2 regions of the Bacillus sp. AMCV2 genome follow, and region 1 is predicted to be linked to the other one. Evidence: a T-box and tRNA genes for the amino acid it is inferred to sense, from the RefSeq annotation. Region 1 holds a T-box; the other holds one or more tRNA genes.

The links. A T-box is a leader RNA that pairs with one kind of tRNA and senses whether it is charged. The one in region 1 lies ahead of tyrS (tyrosine--tRNA ligase), so its partner is inferred to be a tRNA-Tyr.
Region 2: it encodes a tRNA-Tyr, which carries the amino acid that the T-box ahead of tyrS (tyrosine--tRNA ligase) is inferred to sense. The anticodon was not compared.

Annotation. Positions count from the first base shown of each region.
Region 1 covers NZ_JBVYIB010000002.1:3,806,835-3,814,058, reverse strand. The annotation lists gene AC0OMA_RS19660 (1,4-dihydroxy-2-naphthoate polyprenyltransferase) at 1-890, shown strand, start outside; gene ywaC (GTP pyrophosphokinase YwaC) at 1,032-1,664, shown strand; gene ywaD (aminopeptidase YwaD) at 1,695-3,062, opposite strand; gene tyrS (tyrosine--tRNA ligase) at 3,218-4,459, opposite strand; T-box leader at 4,501-4,715, opposite strand; gene ywaE (tyrZ transcriptional regulator YwaE) at 4,710-5,225, opposite strand; gene AC0OMA_RS19635 (YwaF family protein) at 5,375-6,088, shown strand; gene AC0OMA_RS19630 (glycosyltransferase family 8 protein) at 6,198-7,058, shown strand; gene sacY (transcription antiterminator SacY) at 7,111-7,224, opposite strand, start outside.
Region 2 covers NZ_JBVYIB010000002.1:191,200-198,423, forward strand. The annotation lists gene AC0OMA_RS01115 (MurR/RpiR family transcriptional regulator) at 1-13, opposite strand, end outside; gene murQ (N-acetylmuramic acid 6-phosphate etherase) at 30-944, opposite strand; gene AC0OMA_RS01125 (GNAT family N-acetyltransferase) at 1,054-1,536, opposite strand; gene AC0OMA_RS01130 (2-thiouracil desulfurase family protein) at 1,549-2,004, opposite strand; tRNA gene AC0OMA_RS01135 (tRNA-Glu) at 2,184-2,258, shown strand; tRNA gene AC0OMA_RS01140 (tRNA-Val) at 2,262-2,337, shown strand; tRNA gene AC0OMA_RS01145 (tRNA-Thr) at 2,342-2,414, shown strand; tRNA gene AC0OMA_RS01150 (tRNA-Tyr) at 2,437-2,521, shown strand; tRNA gene AC0OMA_RS01155 (tRNA-Gln) at 2,526-2,597, shown strand; gene sigW (RNA polymerase sigma factor SigW) at 2,828-3,391, shown strand; gene rsiW (anti-sigma-W factor RsiW) at 3,405-4,031, shown strand; gene cdaA (diadenylate cyclase CdaA) at 4,192-5,013, shown strand; gene cdaR (CdaA regulatory protein CdaR) at 5,006-6,460, shown strand; gene glmM (phosphoglucosamine mutase) at 6,479-7,224, shown strand, end outside.

The DNA.
Region 1 (7,224 bases):
AAAGCATGGGGCAGATCCTTTGGCAGTTAACCCGTCCTCATACGTTAACCGCATCGTTTGTGCCTGTGCTGCTCGGAACCGTTTTGGCGATGTTTTATGTGAAGGTTGATCTGCTGCTGTTTTTGGCTATGCTGTTTTCTTGCCTATGGATCCAGATCGCGACGAACTTATTTAATGAATATTATGATTTTAAACGCGGGTTAGATACAGCAGAATCAGTCGGAATCGGAGGGGCAATTGTACGCCACGGAATGAAGCCTAAAACGATTTTGCAATTAGCTCTTGCCTCATACGGGATTGCCATTTTGCTCGGTGTCTATATTTGTGCGAGTAGCAGCTGGTGGCTCGCTTTGATCGGCCTCGTTGGCATGGCGATCGGCTACCTGTATACAGGCGGGCCGCTGCCGATTGCGTACACGCCGTTCGGTGAATTATTCTCAGGCATTTGCATGGGTTCGGTGTTTGTGCTGATTTCATTTTTCATTCAGACAGATATGATCAACACGCAAAGCATTTTGATTTCCATCCCGATTGCGATTCTTGTCGGCGCGATTAACCTGTCGAACAACATTCGTGATATTGAAGAGGACAAAAAAGGCGGCCGCAAAACATTGGCGATTTTGATGGGGCATAAGGGAGCTGTTACTCTGTTAGCTGCGTCGTTTGCTGTCGCTTATATCTGGGTTGTCGGCTTGGTTATTACCGGTGCCGCAAGCCCATGGCTGTTTGTCGTCTTTTTGAGCGTACCTAAGCCGGTTCAGGCAGTGAAGGGCTTCGTCCAGAAAGAAATGCCGATGAATATGATTGTCGCAATGAAATCAACAGCCCAAACAAATACATTTTTCGGATTCCTGCTCTCGATCGGATTATTGATCAGCTATTTCCGATAATAAAAAAGACCGCTCGTTTCGTGCGGTCTTTTTTTGTTACAATCGACCGCATTTTGTAAAAAAATTCATAGAACCTTGCAGCAGACAGGGACGTCTAGTACATGGACAGCGGATAAAGTTCCGTTAAAGGAGATGACGAAAATGGATTTATCTGTAACACATATGGACGATTTAAAAACAGTAATGGAAGATTGGAAAAATGAATTATTAGTTTATAAATTTGCGCTAGATGCGCTCGATACAAAGTTCTCAATTATCAGCCAGGAATATAACCTCATTCACGGACACAACCCGATTGAACATACAAAATCCCGTGTCAAAAGCTTTGAAAGCATCGTGAATAAGTTAATGAGAAAGGGCTGCGAAATTACGACGAAGGAAATGAAAGAGCATATTCACGACATTGCGGGTGTGCGCATCATCTGTTCCTTTATTTCTGACATTTATAATGTCGTGAATGTGTTGAAGCAGCATGAAGATTTGAGAATCGTAAAGGTAAAGGATTATATCCAGACACCCAAACCGAATGGCTATCGAAGCCTGCATTTAATCATTGAGATGCCTGTGAATTTAACGAACCGTGTGGAATACGTCAAAGCAGAAATTCAAATCCGGACAATCGCGATGGATTTCTGGGCGAGCCTTGAACATAAAATTTACTATAAATTGAACAATGACGTTCCAAAGCAATTAACAGATGAGCTGAAGGAAGCCGCGGAGATTGCCCATTACCTAGATGAGAAAATGCTGGGGATTAAGAAAGAAGTGGATTAAAAAAAGACGGCACCCAAGTGCCGTCTTTTTTTATTTGATATCTTCAAAAATGTCAGTTGCTTTGGCCATCATTTGTTTCTTAATGGTTTTTGGTTTCTTCTCTTTATTCACAGCCTCATAGACAGCGGCTGTCACAAGATCGCCTGCTTGCTGGAGGCGTTCTTTGCTGATATGTTCGATCGAGTCTTCGGGGGTATGATACCATGGCTCAACTTCTTCTGTTTCCGGGTCTCCCCAAATAAAGTTGGCGGAATCAATGCCGGCTTCGTGGAATGGCACATGATCAGATGATCCTCCCTGTGTCAGAGACAGGCTGTCAAACCCAATTTTTTCAGCAGCCGTATGGCTGGATTCCCAAACATAGTTAGATTGGCCGTCCAATGTGTTGACATACAGCTCAGACGCTTTTTCCCAGCTTGTGCCTACCATATCTAAGTTGAAGTTCACTTCGCTTCGTTTCAGCTCTTTTTCCGATAGATGATCTACATAGTGAGAGGAACCGAGCAGGCCGAGCTCTTCGGCGCCGAAAGCGATAAAGCGGATTTCTTTATCAGATGGAACGCTTTTTAAGACACGCGCCATCTCCAGCATAACAGAGGTTCCTGAGCCGTTGTCATTTGCTCCGGGCGAAAAAGGAACACTGTCGTAATGGGCCGTCACGTACACAATGTCTGGATGTTTGATGTTCTTTGGTTTTTTGATTCCGATGATATTCTGGGAGGTTTGGTCTGTGAATGCTTTTAGTTTTAAGGTGGCTTCTTTTTGCTGGGTAAGCGCTTCGCCGTCTTCTTTCTTAATGCCGACGACCGGAATGCCGACTTTATTTCCCGACAGGTTTGGCGTCATAGGCACGAGGCTTTCTTTGTTGTTATAAATGATGACAGCTTTTGCTCCGGCGGCTTCGGCATTTTTGGCTTTCTCGTAATAAGTCAGGTCTCCTCTGGAAATTAAGGCGATTTTGCCCTTGGCGTCAGCGGTAAAGTCCTTTTGATAGCCCAATCCCGCATTGTAAAGCGGGGCCGTCAGCCCTTGTTCCTCAGTCGGAGCTGAACCGGACGCCGCTTGGAGAAGAATATCGCGTCCTGCTGAAGACAGTGTTCCCTCAAGCCGGTCAGGAATGTTGAATCGTTGAACCTTCACATCAAGCTTTAATTTTCTCATTGATGAGGCGATTAATAGGGCACTCTTTTTTTCAGCTGCAGTTCCAGCTATTCTGGGGCCGATTGCTTCACTTAGCTGAGAAATGGTAGAGTACGCATGCTTTGCTTTGAATGGAAGCTCGCGCTCGCTATTTGATATTTGTACAGCGTGCGCGGCAGGGGTGACACTCTGTGCCGGCAAGAGCAGTGTGCCGGCAGTTAAAACAGCCATCGTCATGACAGTCAAAAGCTTTTTCATCAAAAATAAACCTCCCCTAAATGTATGGTTGGGGAATATTTCGGGATGCTAAAGGAGTTTCCTGCAAGATGGAGAGCGTTTTTGAAAAGACAGTGCTTTATACCTGCAAAAAAACGCTTATGAATGAAGGGTCATAAGCGTTTCGGAATATCAAACTATTGGAGCTTTAAAAACTTGCGTTTGCCGACTTGGATGATCATATTCTCTCTTATCTCTGCTTTGGCGTGAACATCTGTTATTTTCTCTCCGTCGATGCGTACACCGCCGTTTTGAATCATGCGGCGCGCCTCGCTCTTCGAAGAGAGGAGCTCCAGCTTGACGAGCAGATCAATCATCGCTATCGTTTTCTCGCCTTTCCAGTTTACGGCCGGTATATCTTCCGGCAGGCTGTTTTCCTGAAAGACTGTTTTAAACGAGTGTTCGGCAGCTTCTGCTGCTTTCTCTCCGTGATACATTCGGACGATTGTTTTGGCTAAAAGCATTTTAGCATCACGCGGATGAACGGCGCCGGTTTCTAAGTCTTTTACGAGCTGTTTTTTCTCTTCAAGCTCTAAGTCTGTCGCCAAGTGGATGTATTTTTTCATCAGGCTGTCGGGCAGTGACATCGTTTTTCCGTACATGTCGTTTGGATGTTCGTTAATGCCAATGTAGTTGTGTTTCGACTTCGACATTTTCTCGACGCCATCCAAGCCTTCCAAGAGCGGCATAAGGATGACGACTTGTTTTTCTTTGTTGTATCGTTCTTGAAAATGCCGTCCCATGAGGACATTGAAATGCTGATCCGTTCCGCCTAATTCAATATCACTTTCGAGAACGACAGAATCATATCCCTGCATCAATGGGTAAAAGAATTCATGCAGTGAGATTGGTTTTTGCATGGCGATGCGTTCTTCAAAATCGTCGCGCTCCATCAGGCGGGCTACCGTTATTTTCCCTGCTAATTCAATGACATCTTCCAGATTCAATGTTTTCAGCCATTTCGAGTTATAGTGAAGCTCGACTTTTTCTGGATCAAGCACTTTTCCGAATTGCTCAAAGTAGGTTTTGGCATTGTGCTGAACTTCTTCATCAGTCAGTTGCTTTCTGGCTGCCGATTTTCCGGTCGGATCACCAATTTTTCCTGTGAAATCCCCAATTAACAGCTGGACAATGTGGTCGTTTTCTTGAAATTGGCGAAGCTTATTTAACACAACCGTATGGCCCAAATGTACATCCGGTGCAGACGGATCTAATCCGAGCTTAATTTTAAGCGGCGTGCCCGTGGAAATTGATTTCACGAGCTTTGCCTTTAATTCCTCCGGCGGTATGACTTCGTGGGCGCCTGTCATGTATAGCTGAAGCTGTCTTTCTACCTCTTTTTGCTGTGACGCTGTGAGCTGCTCAAATGTTTTCATCACTCTTCCTCCTTTTTTACAAACACAAAAAAGAGCCCATCCCGATAAGGGACGTGGCTCAATGCACGCGGTACCACCCTGGTTGAAGACATTGTCTTCCGCTCATTCGAATAACGGTTTCCCGTTCTTTGCTACTTTTAAGGTTCACAAAGAAAGCTCGGGGAGGTAATTCACGTTTGCTATGTGCCGGCTCGCACCTTCCGCCGGCTCTCTGAAACAGGGAGACAAACCGCTACTGGATTCCCGTCAAAGCTTATGTTGTATGAAGATTGTCAGCTACCTTTCTAAGCAGCCCTGTCAATATTTTCTGTTCGTCCTTCGTCATTCCTGCGATGAGCTCTGTTTCCCCTTTGTGAAACTCCGGGTAGAGTTCTTCGATCGCTTGTTTGCCGGAATCGGTGATAGAGACAAACACGAGTCGCCGATCTCTTGTGTCGATGCTTTTACGGCAAAAATTCTTTTTTTCGAGCGTTTTGATCACGTTGCTTGCTGTAGCTGTAGATATCCCTGACAGCTCAGCGATTTTTCTCGTTTCGAGCGCTCCCCATACCCATAGATCATAAAGAATGGAGAAAGCGGTCCAAGAAAGGTTATAGGAAGAAAGAACCTCAGTCTCCATTTTGACACGGAGCCTTTGTGCAGACCGATACAGATTCGTAGCGATCGAAATGGCTTCCAGGTTGAGTGACTCGACGGGCATTTGTTTGAGCTTAGAAAGTGTATCGTGTTCTTCCTTCCGAAGCTGCTGATGTTGATGTGAACGTTCCATTTTTTAGGCCTGCCTTAAATTATCAGAATCATTAGCTATGAAACGAATTTTAACAGAGTCTGGTGTGAACTTCAAGCCCATATATCGGTTGAATAAAAAAAGCCCAAACAACGCCAAAATAAACAAAAAACCGCAAACGGGGTGCAATCTTGCAAAAATATGTTCAATCCGTCTATAAGCATGATCCGTTTCATCTGTTTTCGACAGAGCATGTAGTGACGTTAGCGATTATCGCCCTTTTGGCCATTCTGTTGTTTTTGTTCCAAGATGGGGTCAAGCAGCCGAGGGCCAGCCGGTTTTTGCGTTCTCTGTTTGTGTTTCTTTTGCTTGGTTCGCAAATCGGCTATCAAATATGGATGGTCGCTACGGGCAGGTGGTCGGTGCGCACTTCATTGCCTCTCCAGCTTAGTGACCTGTCGGTGTATTTGTCAGCTATTATGTTAGTGACAAAAAGCAGAAAGCTGTTTGTGTTTTTGTTTTTTGTCGGCATCGGCAGTTCGATTCAGGCTCTTGCCACTCCTGACCTTGGTATGTTTTCATTTCCGCATATCCGATATATCCTCTTTTTTATTTCTCACGGGTCTGTGTTTTTATCCTGTCTGCTGATGGCTGTGATTGGCACCTACAGAATGGGCCAGCGCTCGTTATGGGTGACAGTCCTGCTTGTTAATGTGTACGGCGTCTGTATTTTCCTGATTGATCGCTGGCTTGGCGCGAATTATATGTATTTGACGAAAAAACCGGGCGGATCCTCTCTCTTAGATGTTCTCGGGCCATGGCCGTGGTATATCGTCTCGGCTGAAGCCATCACAATCGCAAGCTTTTTCATTCTTTATTGGCTTTATCGCATCTTCAAAAAATGACACCTTTTTTGTTGTATCACACATTCTGTTTAAAAAAATGTCGGAGAACGTGTTTATTTTTTTGAAAAAGGGTATGTAACTTGTACAACAAAAAGGGAGATGAATACCATTGAGGAAAGATGAAATCATGCATATCGTATCATGCGCAGATGATAATTATGCTCGTCATTTAGGTGGGATGTTCGTTTCTTTATTGACTAACATGGATCAGGAGAGAGAGGCAAAATTATACGTCATTGATGGCGGAATTAAGCCTGATAACAAAAAAAGACTGGAAGAAACCACTTTGAAATTCGGAGTGCCGATTGAGTTTTTAGAAGTGGATACCAAAATGTATGAACATGCGGTAGAGAGCAGCCATATTACAAAAGCCGCGTATTACCGCATTTCGATTCCTGACTTAATTAAGGATGAAAGCATCAAACGAATGATTTACATCGATTGTGATGCGCTTGTCCTAGAGGATATTTCTAAGCTATGGGACTTAGACATTGCGCCATACACCGTAGCCGCTGTTGAGGATGCGGGGCAGCATGAACGCCTGAAAGAAATGAACGTCACTGATACAGGGAAGTATTTTAACTCAGGTATCATGATTATTGATTTTGACTCTTGGAGAAAGCAAAACATCACAGAAAAAGTCATCAACTTTATCAATGAACACCCAGACGAAGACTTTCTTGTGCTGCATGACCAAGATGCACTGAATGCGATCTTGTATGATCAGTGGTATGAACTTCATCCGCGCTGGAACGCTCAAACCTATATCATGTTAAAGCTGAAAACCCCACCGACTCTGTTAGGGCGGAAGCTTTACAACGAAGCGAGACAAAACCCGGCAGTCGTCCACTTCTGCGGCGGTGAAAAGCCTTGGAATTCTAATACGAAACACCCATATCGCGATCAGTATTTCCATTACATGTCGTATACGAAGTGGAATACGATCAGCAACCCGGCGATCAACCAATAATACAGGTATAAAAAAACGCTTTTGAGATGATCAAAAGCGTTTTTTGTTTGCCTCAGCGTGCGACTGACCGTTGGTAGAACCGCTGAATATGCATGGCGATGTAGCACAATTCTTTTTCAGGAAACTCAAAGCCGTATTCCTTCTTCACAAAGGTGCCGATGCTTAG
Region 2 (7,224 bases), 3.6 Mb from region 1:
CGCCTGTGGCCATTCTAGTTCTCTCCTTATCATGGATGGTAATGTTCGATTGCTTTGTCAATGAAACCGTTTGCTTCATCGAGTAATGTCTTTGCTTGTTTCTGATCTGTGCTTGTTTTGAGCATGACGATTGCTGTTTTGACGTGATGATCGGCTTGTTCCAGGGTGTGCCTGGCTGTGTCGTATGAAGCATTTGTAAGGCTTTGGATGATACTGATGGCGCGTTCTTTTAGTTTTTTGTTGCTGACGTTGACGTCTACCATCAAGTTTTCGTAAACCTTGCCGATTTTGACCATTACAGCGGTAGATATCATGTTTAGAATCATTTTATGAGCGGTTGCGGCTTTCATACGTGTTGATCCTGTAATGGCCTCAGGTCCGACGACAACCTCAATGCTGTGATCCGCATCCTTGCTGATGGCGGAATTTTCATTGCAAGTAAGGGCGATGGTGTGTGCTCCGACTTTGCGGGCGTATCTTAGGGCGCCTGCGGCGTAGGGTGTGCGGCCGCTTGCTGCGATGGCAATGACGGTGTCATTTGAAGTGAGCTGTATGTTTCTTAAATCTTCAGCTCCTGCTTCTTCACTGTCTTCAATGCCCTCTGCTGCCTGTAAAAAGGCTTTGGGGCCTCCAGCCATGATTCCGATGACCTGATCTGGGCTTACGCTGTAGGTGGGAGGACATTCAACAGCATCCATGACGCCGAGTCTGCCGCTTGTACCGGCGCCTGTATATATGAGCCGGCCTCCATTTTGAAACGATTCATATGCGCAGTCTACAGCTGTTTTGATGTCGGGGAGAACCTCCTGAACGGCTGCAGCGACTTTCATATCTTCGTTGTTGATCATTTTGAGGATGCCGAGAGTGTTTGCTTTGTGGATTTCAACTGTTTGGCTATTGCGTGATTCCGTTGTAAGACGGTGAATGTTTAATGGTTCTGACATGAGGATGCCCCCTGTTTTAAAATGATATATCTCAATATTCAGTATATTCATTTCTGTTATGATATTTCAACTATGTTTTTTAATTTTTGAAATTTTATTTCACCCAAGACTATAAGAAATGATGAAGGATCAACTGTTCTCCAAGCGGCCCGATTCTTCGCCGTCCTTTATCAAGGAACCCGCTTTTCATATAAAGGTGTTTTGCGCGTATGTTCAGATGATTGACGGCCAAGATGATTTCGTCGCACCATGGAAAATATCCGCTCACAAAAGCGGGAAGCAAAATCATGGCTTTTTTCGCATAGCCTTTTCCGTGGTGCACAGCGTTTAAAGACAGGGAGCTGAGCAGTAAAGCAAATGGATTGTTAGAATAGGAAGCAAGCGTTTCTTTTGATGCATGTAAAATGAAAAAACCGACTGGAAGGTCGTCTTTTAAGATGACAACCGGGTATCGGTCCTGTATGCCCAGAGCCTGAGACAGCACCTCTTTCGGGAGGGAGGTAAAGCGTTTGTCATCGTTGGTGAGCGTGAATGCTTGAAGCTCGGGCAAGTGTTCAGGCTTATAGAAGGATAAAGAAATGTCTTGAGTCATGGGGTGGCCTCCTTACAAGATGTCGTCAAGCTTGTTTTCCGAAATGACCTGGTAGCCCGCTTGTTTTAACAATGCGGCGGTTACTCCGTTGCCGGTGATTTTTTTGCCAGAGAATGTGCCGTTATAGATAAACCCGCTTCCGCAAGATGGACTGTTTTCTTTTAATATGACGGCAGAAGCGTTGATTTCTTTTGCGTAAGCCAATGTTTTCGCGGCGCCTTCCATATATAGTTCTGTGACGTCTTCTCCTGAAGCTGTCACGATTTTCGCTGTTCCATTGAGGACATCCTCGCCGGTGCCTCCTATGATTTCTGCGGGTTCGCGTGGGGTAGAGAAGCCGCCGAGAAGTTCAGGGCAAGCCATGACTGCTTTCTTTTCATCGACGAGTTTTCTGATTTTCTCCGACGCTGCGTGAGAGCCGTTATATCTGCATTCAATGCCTCCAAGGCAAGAACTGACTAGAATCATATTGGTTTCTCCTCTCTTGCTTTGCTTGTCTCTATCATAAAATAAATGGCTTTAGTTGGGAGGCTTTTTCAGTTAAAAAAGGAGTTAAAAAGTTTGAAAATAAAAAATTTAATTTTCCTCTTTACAAACAGGGGGTGACCTGTATATAATAACTTTTGTCAGCTCGACGAGAACACAACGGCCCGTTGGTCAAGCGGTTAAGACACCGCCCTTTCACGGCGGTAACACGGGTTCGAATCCCGTACGGGTCACCATTTGGAGGATTAGCTCAGCTGGGAGAGCATCTGCCTTACAAGCAGAGGGTCGGCGGTTCGAGCCCGTCATCCTCCACCATCTTGCCGGTGTAGCTCAATTGGTAGAGCAACTGACTTGTAATCAGTAGGTTGGGGGTTCAAGTCCTCTTGCCGGCACTGTTTTTTCAAAATTTTATGTGGAGGGGTAGCGAAGTGGCTAAACGCGGCGGACTGTAAATCCGCTCCCTCAGGGTTCGGCAGTTCGAATCTGCCCCCCTCCACCATTATTGGGCTATAGCCAAGCGGTAAGGCAACGGACTTTGACTCCGTCATGCGTTGGTTCGAATCCAGCTAGCCCAGTCACAGACACCTTTGATCAAAAGGTGTCTTTTTTCTTTTCGGAAAAATCATTCCAACTTCTAACTGTTCAGTCTGTATAATAATTTTAAAAATATGTTAAGGTAGTTTATTCACGAATTACCATCTACACCCTGCCAAAAATTTGATAAACTTATTTTATAAAAAAATTGAAACCTTTTGAAACGAAGCTCGTATACATACAGACCGGTGAAGGCAGAGGTTAGATAAATATGGAAATGATGATTAAAAAAAGAATTAAACAAGTCAAAAAAGGCGACCAGGATGCATTTGCGGACATCGTAGATATTTACAAAGATAAAATTTATCAGCTTTGCTACCGTATGCTTGGCAATGTGCATGAGGCGGAGGATATTGCACAGGAAGCTTTCATCAGAGCGTACGTTAATATCGACAGTTTTGATATTAACCGGAAATTTTCAACTTGGCTTTATCGAATCGCGACCAATTTGACCATTGACCGCATTCGCAAAAAGAAGCCGGATTATTACCTCGATGCAGAGGTGGCTGGTACGGAAGGCTTGACCATGTATTCTCAAATCGCCGCAGATGGTGTTTTGCCTGAAGATGCAGTTGTGTCGCTGGAGCTCTCAAACACGATACAGCAGAAAATTTTAAAGCTTCCTGACAAATACAGAACAGTCATCGTATTAAAGTATATTGACGAACTCTCATTAATTGAAATTGGGGAGATTCTAAACATTCCTGTGGGGACTGTGAAAACGCGGATTCACAGAGGCAGAGAGGCTCTTAGAAAACAATTAAGGGATCTTTAAGTGGGGTGATGAAATGAGCTGTCCTGAACAAATTGTGCAGCTTATGCATATGCATCTTGATGGAGATATCCTTCCAAAAGATGAACACGTATTAAATGAACATCTGGAGACATGCGAGAAATGCAGAAAGCATTTTTACGAGATGGAGAAATCCATAGCGCTCGTACGGAGCACATCGCATGTCGAAGCCCCCGCGGATTTTACCGCTAATGTCATGGCAAAATTGCCTAAGGAGAAGAAAAGAGCTTCTGTAAAAAGATGGTTCAGAACCCATCCCGTTATCGCAGCTGCTGCGGTATTCATCATTTTGATGGGCGGAGGTTTTTTTAACAGCTGGCATAATGACCACAATTTCAGCGTATCCAAGCAGCCGAATCTTGTGGTTCATAACCATACTGTGACCGTGCCAGAAGGTGAGACGGTCAAAGGTGATGTCACTGTCAAAAACGGCAAGCTGATTATTAAAGGCAAAATAGACGGGGATGTAACCGTCGTAAACGGCGAAAAGTATATGGCCTCTGCTGGACAAGTCACCGGTCAGATTGAAGAAATCAATCAATTATTCGACTGGACATGGTACAAGATGAAGTCTGCGGGGAAAAGTGTACTCGATGCATTCAGTCCGAACGGAGAAGAGTAAAGCGCGTTAGCCGCTTTGCTCTTTTTTTGCGGGCTGAGAGGGCTGGCACATTTCACTTGCTAAATCGAAATGTGGTATAATGGGCTCGCTATGTAAAGTACATATGCGTAACACGTAAAACACAAAATACGAAATGACTGAAATCTTGGAGGACGAGGAAATGGCTTTTGAGGATATCCCTTTTTTGCAGTACCTCGGCAATGCCGTTGATATTCTCCTTGTTTGGTATGTGATATATAAATTGATTATGGTGATACGCGGCACGAAAGCGGTTCAGCTGTTAAAAGGAATTGTAGTCATCGTGCTTGTTCGTATGGCCAGCCAATATTTGGGCCTCAGCACACTTCAATGGCTGATGGACCAAGCGATAACATGGGGATTTTTAGCAATTATTATTATTTTTCAGCCTGAGCTGAGAAGAGCGCTTGAACAGCTAGGCCGCGGCCGCTTTTTTTCGAGGAGCGGCACGCCTGTTGAAGAAGCGCAGCAGAAAACGATTGAGGCCATTACAAAAGCGATCAATTATATGGCGAAACGCCGTATAGGCGCCCTGCTGACCATTGAGCGGGATACTGGAATGGGGGATTATATTGAAACCGGCATACCACTGAATGCCAAAGTCAGCTCTGAGCTGCTGATCAATATTTTTATCCCAAACACCCCGCTTCACGACGGTGCGGTGATTATGAAAAATAATGAAATTGCCGCGGCCGCCTGTTATCTGCCGCTTTCTGAGAGCCCGTTTATTTCAAAAGAACTGGGCACGCGGCACAGAGCAGCTGTCGGTATCAGTGAAGTAACAGACAGTTTGACGATTATTGTGTCTGAAGAGACCGGCGGCGTCAGTGTGGCAAAGAACGGCGACCTTCACAGAGAGCTTACAGAAGAAGCGCTGAAAGAAATGCTTGAAGCCGAGTTTAAGAAAAACACCAGAGACACTTCTTCTAACCGCTGGTATTGGAGGGGCAAGAAAAATGGATAAATTCTTAAACAACCGCTGGGCTGTGAAAATCATTGCTCTGCTTTTCGCGCTCTTGCTTTATGTGGCGGTTAACAGCAACCAAGCACCGACTCCGAAAAAACCGGGTGAATCTTTCTTTCCGACATCAACAACTGATGAAGCAACTCTGACTGATATTCCGGTTAAAGCGTATTATGATGATGAAAATTACGTCGTGACGGGTGTTCCGCAAACGGTTAATGTCACGATAAAAGGCTCGACAAGCGCCGTGAAAAAGGCTCGGCAGACCAAAAACTTTGAAATATATGCCGATATGGAACATTTGAAAACCGGCACACATAAGGTTGAGCTTAAGGCCAAAAACGTGTCGGATGGGCTGACAATCTCAATTAATCCGTCTGTTACGACAGTGACCATTCAGGAACGGACGACCAAAAGTTTTCCCGTAGAAGTGGAGTACTACAACAAAAGCAAGATGAAAAAAGGCTATTCTCCGGAGCAGCCGATTGTCAGTCCGAAAAATGTGCAGATTACCGGATCGAAAAATGTGATCGATAATATTTCTCTTGTAAAAGCTTCAGTGAATTTGGAAAACGCAGATGAAACGATTGAAAAGGAAGCGAAAGTGACTGTCTATGATAAAGACGGAAACGCGCTTCCTGTCGACGTGGAGCCCTCGGTTATCAAGATTACCGTTCCGGTGACAAGCCCGAGTAAAAAAGTGCCCTTTAAAATTGAACGGACAGGAAGCCTTCCTGACGGTGTCAGCATAGCGAATATTGAATCCAGCCCCAGTGAGGTAACGGTTTACGGCTCACAGGATGTGTTGGATTCTCTTGAATTTATTGACGGCGTCAGCTTAGATTTAAGTAAAATTAACAAGGATTCCGATATCGAGGCAGATATTCCGCTTCCTGACGGTGTCAAAAAAATCTCACCGTCAAAGGTGACTTTGCATATAGAAGTCGATAGTGAAGCGGATCAGAAGTTCGAGAATGTCCCCATCAAGACTGTAGGGCTGAGCAGCTCACAAAACATTGAATTTCTTGATCCTGAATCACAAGTGATAGATGTAACGGCTAAAGGCTCTCCCGCGAATATAAAAAAACTGAAAAAATCAGATATTGAATTGTATGTGAATGTTTCAGATTTAGAGGACGGGGAGCATAGCGTGAAGCTTGAAGTGAACGGGCCACAGAATGTAACCTGGTCCTTGGGGCGGAAAAACGCCAAAATCAAGCTGACGTCTAAGAAAAGCAATACATCAACGAATGATAACAGCAGCAATACATCAGGGAATCAGGATGACACAGATAAACAAACAAATGATCAAAAGAACAATCAGCAAGAAGATACAAAGAACACTGATAAAAACAGCAACGATCAAAACCAAGACGAAAATAAAGATCAAAACCAAGATCAGGATGAGGATGAATCCACTGCGAATTCACAATCCTCATCGGAATAAAAAAGGAGCGATTATAAAATGGGCAAGTATTTTGGAACAGACGGTGTAAGAGGTGTCGCCAATAGTGAGCTTACACCTGAGCTGGCCTTTAAAGTCGGACGTTTCGGCGGTTATGTGCTGACAAAAGACAAACAACGTCCAAAAGTGCTGATAGGCCGCGATACACGCATCTCCGGCCATATGCTGGAGGGAGCCCTTGTCGCCGGACTTTTATCCATTGGCGCAGAAGTCATGCGCCTAGGTGTCATTTCTACACCAGGTGTATCTTATTTGACAAAAGCGATGGATGCAGAGGCGGGCGTCATGATTTCCGCTTCTCATAACCCAGTGCAGGATAACGGCATCAAATTCTTTGGGGGAGATGGATTTAAGCTTTCTGATGAACAGGAGGCTGAAATTGAGCGCCTGATGGACGAACCTGAGGATAAGCTGCCAAGACCTGTCGGAGCAGACCTTGGACTTGTAAACGATTATTTTGAAGGCGGACAAAAATATCTGCAATTCTTAAAACAGACAGCTGATGAAGATTTCACAGGCATTCATGTGGCATTGGACTGTGCCCATGGCGCAACGTCATCCTTGGCGACACACCTGTTTGCTGATTTAGATGCAGATGTTTCGACAATGGGGACTTCCCCGAACGGATTAAACATTAATGACGGCGTCGGTTCGACTCATCCCGAAGCGCTCAGCGCGTTTGTCAAAGAGAAAAACGCGGATCTCGGTCTTGCGTTCGACGGTGACGGCGACCGCCTGATTGCTGT